DNA from 2 places in the Marinobacterium aestuarii genome. Region 1 is predicted to be linked to the other one. Evidence: predicted binding sites of a transcription regulator. Region 1 holds the regulator's gene; the other holds the start of a gene.
What was found. Region 1 encodes sigma-54, which starts transcription at its own class of promoters, with help from an activator protein. Its sites were predicted from a motif close to TGGCACNNNNNTTGCTNT; they were not measured.
Positions count from the first base shown of each region.

Region 1 (4,139 bases):
CAGTTCGCGATGACGAACATGCACATTATCCACAGACCGCCGGAAATGACCAGCGAGTTGCTCTGCGATAAAGACCGAGCGGTGTTGCCCGCCGGTACAGCCGATGCCGATGGTGATATAGCTGCGGTTGTTGCTCTTGAAGCGCGGTAGCCATTTGGCGATGAAGTCCCGGATGTCGCCGGTCATTTCCGCCACTTCCGGGGCCTGTTCGAGAAAGCGGATGACGGGATCGTCGAGGCCGGTAAAGCCGCGCAGCTCCGGAATCCAGAAGGGGTTCGGCAGTACCCGCACATCGAAGGTGAAGTCGACATCCAGTGGCACACCGTGTTTGAAACCAAAGGATTCGAACTGGACCGAGAGCTGCTGTTCGGTGCGCTGGGATACGCGCAGCTTGATGCTGTCCCGCAGGTCGTACAGCTTCAAGCGGGTGGTGTCGATGCGCAGGTCAGCCATATTGGCGATGGGTTCGAGCAGTAGCCGCTCGTTTTTTATCGCCTGCTGCAGGCCTGTGTTCTCGCCGGACAGTGGGTGCTTGCGCCGCGTGGCGCTGTAGCGTTTGAGCAGCGTCGGGTCCGAGGCGTCCAGGTAAAGGACCTCGGTATTGACCTCGGCATAGCGGGTGCGCATCTTCTTGAGCAACTTGGGGAACTGACGCAGGTTGCTCAACAGGTTGCGGGCATCAATGCTGACCGCCAGTTTCTCCGGCGGCATAGGGTCCTTCAGCATTTGCTCGATCAGGCTGGGCAGCAGCAGGGCAGGAAGGTTGTCGATACAGTAGAAATCGACATCTTCCAGTGCTTGGAGCGCGGTGCTTTTGCCGGAGCCGGACAGGCCGCTGATGACCACCAGTTTCATGCTGGAGCCATCAGGCGGGATGCTGTGGGGGTAAGCAGGGCCTGTGACATGGGATTTGTACTCAGTGCGATGCCAGACGCAGGGCAGTATCGAATAGCTGCTGGTCAGAAGTGGTATCGCGAAGCGCTGTCAGTACTTCTGCGCGGCTGAAGAGTTCGGCCAGCATGGCCAGGGTTTGCAAATGTTCATCGCTGGCCTCGGAGGGCACCAGCAGTACAAAAAGAAGGTCCACCGGCTGGTTGTCGATGGCGTCAAAATCAATAGGTTCAGCGAGCTTGATCATCATGCCGCTGGCCTGGGTAGCGTTCTCAAGCCGGCAGTGTGGAATGGCGATGCCGCTGCCAATACCGGTGCTGCCAAGCCGTTCCCGGCCAATCAGGCCGCTGAAGATTTCTTCAGCGGCCAGCCCTTGTGCCTGCTCGGCGATCAAGTTACTGGCTGTTTCCAGTACACGTTTTTTGCTGCCCCCATCAAGGTTGCAGAATGTCAGAGCGGGGGTCAGCAGTTCATGCAGATACATGGGCTTATTTGTTTACCGTTATTTGTGGTTTTTGGTTTTTTCTTTGTGCTTGATGATTTGACGGTCAAGCTTGTCGGTCAGACCATCAATGGCGGCGTACATGTCCTGGTGTTCGTGAGTCGCAAACAACTTGCCTCCTGCAAGGTGAACATCGGCTTCGGCCTGCTGACGCAGCTTTTCTACACTCAGGGTAACCTGGACATTGGTGATGTTATCGAAGTGCCGCTCAAGCTTGCCGAATTTACTATGTACATACTCGTGCAGTGCATCGGTAAGTTCGACGTGATGTCCTGTGATGTTGATCTGCATAGTTTTCTCCTAGTCAACAGCGGCGAAAGATCGCCTTGTTTGCATCTCAATTAAACCAGACGCTTGCGCTCATTAGAAGGTGCAATATTCATTGCTTCACGGTATTTCGCCACTGTACGCCTGGCGACTTGAAAACCCTGCTCGTCAAGCAGCGTGGCGATCTTGCTGTCGCTCAGTGGTTTGGTGGTACTTTCCGCTGCCACCAGGCGCTTTATCAGCGCCCGAATGGCGGTGGAAGAGGCGGCGCCGCCGTCGCTGGTACCGACGTGGCTGGAGAAAAAATACTTCAGCTCGAAGATGCCCCGGGGGGTGTGCATGTACTTCTGGGTGGTGACCCGGGAGATTGTGGACTCATGCATCTCGACGGCCTCGGCGATGTCATGCAGCACCAGCGGCTGCATGGCCTCTTCGCCCTGCTCGAGAAAGCCCTCCTGGCGAACGACGATTTCCCGCGATACCTTCAGCAGGGTTTCGTTGCGGCTCTGCAGGCTCTTGATGAACCAGCGTGCTTCCTGCAGGTGGTTCTTCAGATAGGTGTTGTCGGAGCTGTTGTCGGCGCGTCGGATCAGATCCGAGTACTGGGTGTTGATGCGCAGGCGCGGCGCTGTGTCGGGGTTGAGCGCGACCGTCCAGAAGCCCTTGACCTTGGTGACCACAACATCGGGTATCACATATTCGGCGGTGCTGGTGGTGATGCTGGCGCCGGGCTGTGGGTTCAGGCTCTGAATCAGCAGTATGACTTCCTGCAGCTGGTGTTCTTTCAGCCTTGTGCGGCGCAGCAGCTGTTTGTAATCCCGGCTGCCAAGCAGCTGGATAAACTCGCTGACCACGCGAATTGCTTCCTTGCGCCAGGGAGTCGACTCCGGTAGCTGACGCAGCTGAATGGCCAGGCATTCGCCCAGATCCCGGCCGCCGACGCCGGCGGGATCGAACTGCTGGATACGGTGCAGTACGGTTTCGATATCGTCGGAGTCGACGTCTTCGAAATCCTCCGGGTTTTCCTGCTTGAAGTGTTCCAGCAGTTCATCCAGAGATATACGCAGGTAACCGTTGGCATCGATGCCATCGACAATGCCTGTGGCGATAAAACGGTCCAGGTCGCTCATGGGTGTCAGGTTAAGCTGCCACTCCAGATGATCCTGCAGCGTTTCCTCCGCCGTATCATTGGACTCCATGCTGCCGTCGTCATCGCGGGCCGGGCCGCTGGGCTGGCTGCTCTGAAAGGTGTCGTCCCAGGAACTGTCGGTGCCAAGCTCCTCGGGGATGTCGTCATTCCAGCTGTCTTCGGCCTGGGGGCTGTCGTCGCTGGCGGAGTTTTCCGCACTGGCGCGTTCGCCCTCGCTCTCGCTGGCCTTTTGTGGCGCCTCGGAGTTCTGGTGCTCGTTGTAATCGGCATCCGCTGCTTCGTCGTGATCCTCGTCGGAGGACTCGAGCATGGGATTGTTTTCGAGCGCTTCCTGAATTTCCTGCTGGAGGTCGAGTGTCGACAACTGCAGCAGGCGAATGGCCTGCTGTAACTGGGGCGTCATGGTCAGGTGCTGACCAATTTTTAGGTGGAGCCCTTGCTTCATAGAAAGACTGCGTTATCTGTGGGAGTGGGTCGAGTTGCTGTGCATTATATGCCTAACCGGGGGCGGGCGTCGTCTATCTGTCAGGCAGACTGAAGAAACACCGCCGCGGTGGTCATGCAGCGCCAAAAAAAGAGATATCACCCAGTCCGGGCTTAAAGCCTGAATTGTTCGCCCAGGTAGGCGGCCTTGACCTGCTTGTTGGCGATGATGTCCGCCGGTGTGCCCTGGGCCAGAATGCCGCCTTCGCTGACGATATAGGCGTGTTCGCAGATGTCGAGGGTTTCGCGCACATTGTGATCGGTGATCAGGACGCCGATGCCCTTGGTCTGCAGGTGGCGGATGGTGTTCTTGATATCGTTGACCGAAATGGGGTCCACCCCGGCAAAGGGCTCGTCGAGCAGAATAAAGGTCGGCTCGGTGGCCAGGCAGCGGGCAATCTCGACCCGGCGACGCTCGCCGCCGGACAGCGCCATGCCGAGGCTGTCGCGGATGTGCACAATGTGGAATTCTTCCAGCAATTGCTCAAGACGCTGCTCGCGGCCGGCGCGGTCAAGATCCTTGCGGGTCTCGAGGATGGCCATCAGGTTGTCACGCACGCTGAGCTTGCGAAAAATGGACGCTTCCTGGGGCAGGTAGCCCAGTCCCTTGCGGGCACGGCCGTGCATCGGCAGGGAGGTGATGTCCTGGTCGTTGAGCAGTACCTGGCCCTGATCGGCGTTAACGAGCCCGACAATCATGTAGAAGCAGGTGGTCTTGCCGGCCCCGTTGGGGCCCAGCAGCCCCGTAATCTGGCCGCTTTTCAGGCTCAGTGAAACATCCCGTACAACGGCCCGGCCCTTGTAGCTTTTGGCCAGCTGGCGCGCTTCCAGTGTGCTGGTCATTGC
Region 1 covers NZ_CP015839.1:1,310,381-1,314,519, forward strand. Annotated here, with positions in the region: gene rapZ (RNase adapter RapZ) at 1-855, opposite strand, end outside; gene ptsN (PTS IIA-like nitrogen regulatory protein PtsN) at 917-1,375, opposite strand; gene hpf (ribosome hibernation promoting factor) at 1,394-1,684, opposite strand; gene A8C75_RS05785 (RNA polymerase factor sigma-54) at 1,735-3,255, opposite strand; gene lptB (LPS export ABC transporter ATP-binding protein) at 3,408-4,136, opposite strand; gene lptA (lipopolysaccharide transport periplasmic protein LptA) at 4,133-4,139, opposite strand, start outside.

Region 2 (4,139 bases), 360 kb from region 1:
CCGTACTCACCCTCCAGAATCGCCACCACCGGCAAAATGCGGTTACGCCCATTGACGATGGCATCAACCATCTTCGCGATCGCCACACCCGGCGCATCGCAGGCACTGGCCTGCTTTTTCAAGCCCAGTATTTCACCGCCACCCTGACGCGTGCGCTCAACGATGCGCGCTATCTGCTGCTGCGACAAAAAATGCGACAACGGTACCGAAGCCACCGCACAGTAGCGCATTAACGGCACCATGCTGTCGCCATGCCCTCCCAGCACCAGAGCACTGATATCCCGCACAGAAAATCCGGTTTCTTCGGCGATAAAGCATTTCATGCGCGCCGTATCCAGCACCCCAGCCTGACCGAATACCCTGTTACGACTCAAACCACTGATACCCCAGGCCCTATAGGTCAGCACATCCACCGGATTGGACACCACCAGCACCATCGCCGCCGGCGCGTGCCGATTCACATCCTGCATGATGCCGTCCAGAATCGGCAGATTGGTACTCAGCACCGCCTGGCGCGACTGACCAGGCTTGCGCGGCACGCCTGCGGTAATGACCACAAGCTCGGAGTCCTGCAGCAACTCGGCACTGGCACCACCATAAACCCAGGTATCGGACCCCGCCTCCACCGCCGCCTGCCAAACATCCAGCGCCTTGCCCTGCGCCAGATCACCCTGCACATCGATCAGCATCAACTCACGGCAAAGCTCTTCCCTGGCGATCACCTGAGCTGCCGCTTCACCCACCAGACCCGCCCCCACAATCGATATTTTGTTCATCACCCACCTCCCGGCCGGCACCGCCGCACTCGATGCAGCACGCCACACCTCTACTGAGAAGTATTACCCCTTAAACAAAAACAGCCACCCGAAGGTGGCCGTAATAGCAGACAATAACGCAACAATCGGGCGCACTTACTCCACGGACGTGGACTCGATGCTATGAATACTCAGGTCAGCGCCGTTAAATTCCTGCTCCTGCGACAGACGCAGCCCGACCACCAGCTTGATGCCACCGTACACCAGCGCCCCCCCCACCAACGCCACAGTGACACCGGCCAGGGTTCCGACCAGCTGCGACAGCAGACTCACCCCGCCCAGACCGCCCAGCGCCTCACTGCCGAAGATACCCACGGCAATACCGCCCCAGGCACCACAAACACCGTGCAGCGGCCACACACCCAGCACATCGTCGATCTTCCAGCGATTCTGCATCAGCGTGAACAGCCAGACGAAAATAGCCGCCGCCACACCGCCCACCGCGAGCGCACCAATGGGGTGCAACAGATCGGAACCGGCACAGACCGCCACCAGACCCGCCAGCGGACCATTGTGGATAAAGCCCGGGTCATTGCGCCCCAGCACAAGAGCCACGATGATGCCACCGACCATGGCCATCAGGCTGTTCACCGCGACCAGTCCGGAAATGCCATCCAGCGTCTGCGCCGACATCACATTAAAGCCAAACCAACCGATACAGAGAACCCAGGCACCAAGGGCCAGGAACGGGATACTCGACGGTGGATGCGCCACCAGCCGCTCACCCCGGTAACGACCATGGCGATTCCCCAGCAGCAGCACCGCCACCAGCGCTATCCAGCCACCCACGGCATGCACGACAACGGAGCCTGCAAAATCATGGAACTGCGCCCCAAAACTCGCTCCTAGCCAGGCCTGAAAGCCATAGTTGCCGTTCCAGATAATGCCCTCGAAGAACGGGTACACGAAGCCGACCGTCAGCGCCGACGCCGTCAGCATGGGCCAGAAGCGCGCACGCTCAGCCACACCGCCGGAAATAATGGCCGGAATTGCTGCTGCGAAGGTCATCAGAAAGAAGAACTTGACCAGGATATAGCCGTTATTCTGCGCCAGCGTTGCCGCATCGGCGAAGAAAGTCACATCATAGGCCACCCAATAACCGACAAAAAAATACACCACGGCCGAGAAACCGAAATCGGTCATGATCTTGACCAGGGCATTGACCTGATTCTTGTGCCGAACCGTGCCGACTTCAAGAAAGGCAAAGCCCGCATGCATGGCAAACACCATGATGGCACCCAGCAGAATAAACAGCGTATTCGAACTCTGGATCAGGGTTTCAACCGCACTGTTGACAGTATCCAAGAACAACCTCCTAAGTCTCGAGTCACCCAAGCGACCCATGGCGCACCAATAAGGTGCATATTGTTATTAATTGACCCATCCCGGTGCAAGCCCCGCCATATCAGAACCTGCTTCCCTTCAGCCTTGCCCGAATCTCACAAACCACCACTTCCCGAGCGCTCAACGCACCTGACTGGAGCCCAACGAGCACTCAAATGGCGCATACCGAAACAACTCGCCCTAATTTAAAGCATTATTTGTGCCACCACATAGACCACAGAGGCCCTCCCCCGCGCAGCTCTGAAAAAACCGCTGCCACAACGCAAAACGCCGTATCAATGAGATACGGCGCTACTGCGTTACCTAATTCAACAAGCCGCTAGCCGGCGCGATGACGGATCTCAAAGCAAACATGAATGCTCTTGCTGCGCTTGAAGTCCGGATCCAGCGTCTTGGCGGTTATGTCCTGAATATCAAAATCGGCCAGCACTTCATAATCAAGCACGAAGCGACGGTAGTTGTTCGAGAACAGCAAAACACCGCCCGGTCGCAGCAGCTTCATGGCGGCCTGCACCAGGGATACGTGATCACGCTGGATATCCAGCACCTCCTCCATGCGCTTGGAGTTCGAGAAGGTCGGCGGATCCATGAATATCACATCAAAAGCCGCCGCACGGGGCTGATTCAGCCACTTGATGCAATCGGCCTGAATAAACTGATTGTCACCACCGGAAAAACCGTTCAGCCCCATGTTTTTCATTGCCCAGCCAAGGTAGGTGGCCGACATATCCACACTGGTGGTGGACTCGGCGCCCCCCAGGGCTGCATGCACCGATGCGGTGGCGGTATAGCAGAACAGGTTCAGCACATCCTTGCCCAGCGCCAGTGACTGAATACGGCGCCGCACGGGCCTGTGATCCAGGAAGAGCCCGGTATCGAGATAGTCATGCAGATTGACGCGTAACTTGCAGCCATGTTCCTGCACTTCAATAAAATGATCGGTCTGACCCTGGCGACCATACTGACTTGAACCCTGCTGGCGCCTGCGCTGCTTGAGCACCACACGCTCCTGCTTGACCCCAAGCACCTCGGGGATAACGCTGATCACATCCTGCAGCCGCTCGAAAGCCTTGCGCGGGTCGATGGAGCTCGGTGGCGCATACTCTTGCACATGCACCCAGTCACCGTAGCAATCCACCGCAACGGCATACTCCGGCATATCCGCATCATAGAGGCGATAACATTCGATCTGCTCGCGCTTGACCCACTTGGACAAAGCCTTAAGGTTCTTTTTCAGGCGGTTGGCAAACATCTGCGCCTGCTCGCTGATCGGCGTGCCCGGCTCCAGCGGCAGGGGACGGTCCCGCTCGGCATGCAGCGTAAACAGAAACAGACCACACTCGATGGCGCCGTTATACAGTTTGTACTGACGATCGACCTTGAGACCTATGACCTTGCACTGATCCGCATTGCCGCTGAAGATCGCCACCTTCCAGCCGCCAAACTGGCGCTTGAGGCGCTCCCCCATCTGGCGGTACATATACATCAGCTCGGTTTCATCACCGATACGCTCGGCATAAGGCGGGTTGGTCACCAGTAGACCCGGGCCCGGGGCCGGCGCACCCAGCTCCACCATATCCTGCTCGCGCCAGTCGATAACCCGAGCAAGGCCCGCCTGCTCGGCGTTTTGTGCCGCAAGCTGCAAAACGGAAGCATCGCGATCATAGCCCGTGAAGCGCACCGTTAGCGCCGCCAGCCCCGCATCACGGCGTTTGACAGCCTCTGCCTGCAGCTTTTGCCACTGACTCTTGTCGTGCTGCAGCCAGCGACTGAAACCAAAGCGCTCGCGCAGCAGACCCGGCGCGACATCCGCCGCCATCATGACCGCCTCGATCAGCAGCGTGCCTGAGCCGCACATCGGATCCAGCAACTGCGGATGCGTTGCCGCCAGTTGCGGCCAGCCGGCACGATACAGCACCGCCGCCGCCAGGTTCTCCTTCATCGGCGCGAGACCTGCACGCTTGCGGTAACCGCGCCTGT
Region 2 covers NZ_CP015839.1:1,671,683-1,675,821, reverse strand. Annotated here, with positions in the region: gene A8C75_RS07480 (malate dehydrogenase) at 1-776, opposite strand, end outside; gene A8C75_RS07475 (ammonium transporter) at 912-2,120, opposite strand; gene rlmKL (bifunctional 23S rRNA (guanine(2069)-N(7))-methyltransferase RlmK/23S rRNA (guanine(2445)-N(2))-methyltransferase RlmL) at 2,479-4,139, opposite strand, start outside.
Region 2: A8C75_RS07475 (ammonium transporter) is a predicted target of sigma-54. The motif match lies at 2,347-2,364, and genes of this name have one in related genera.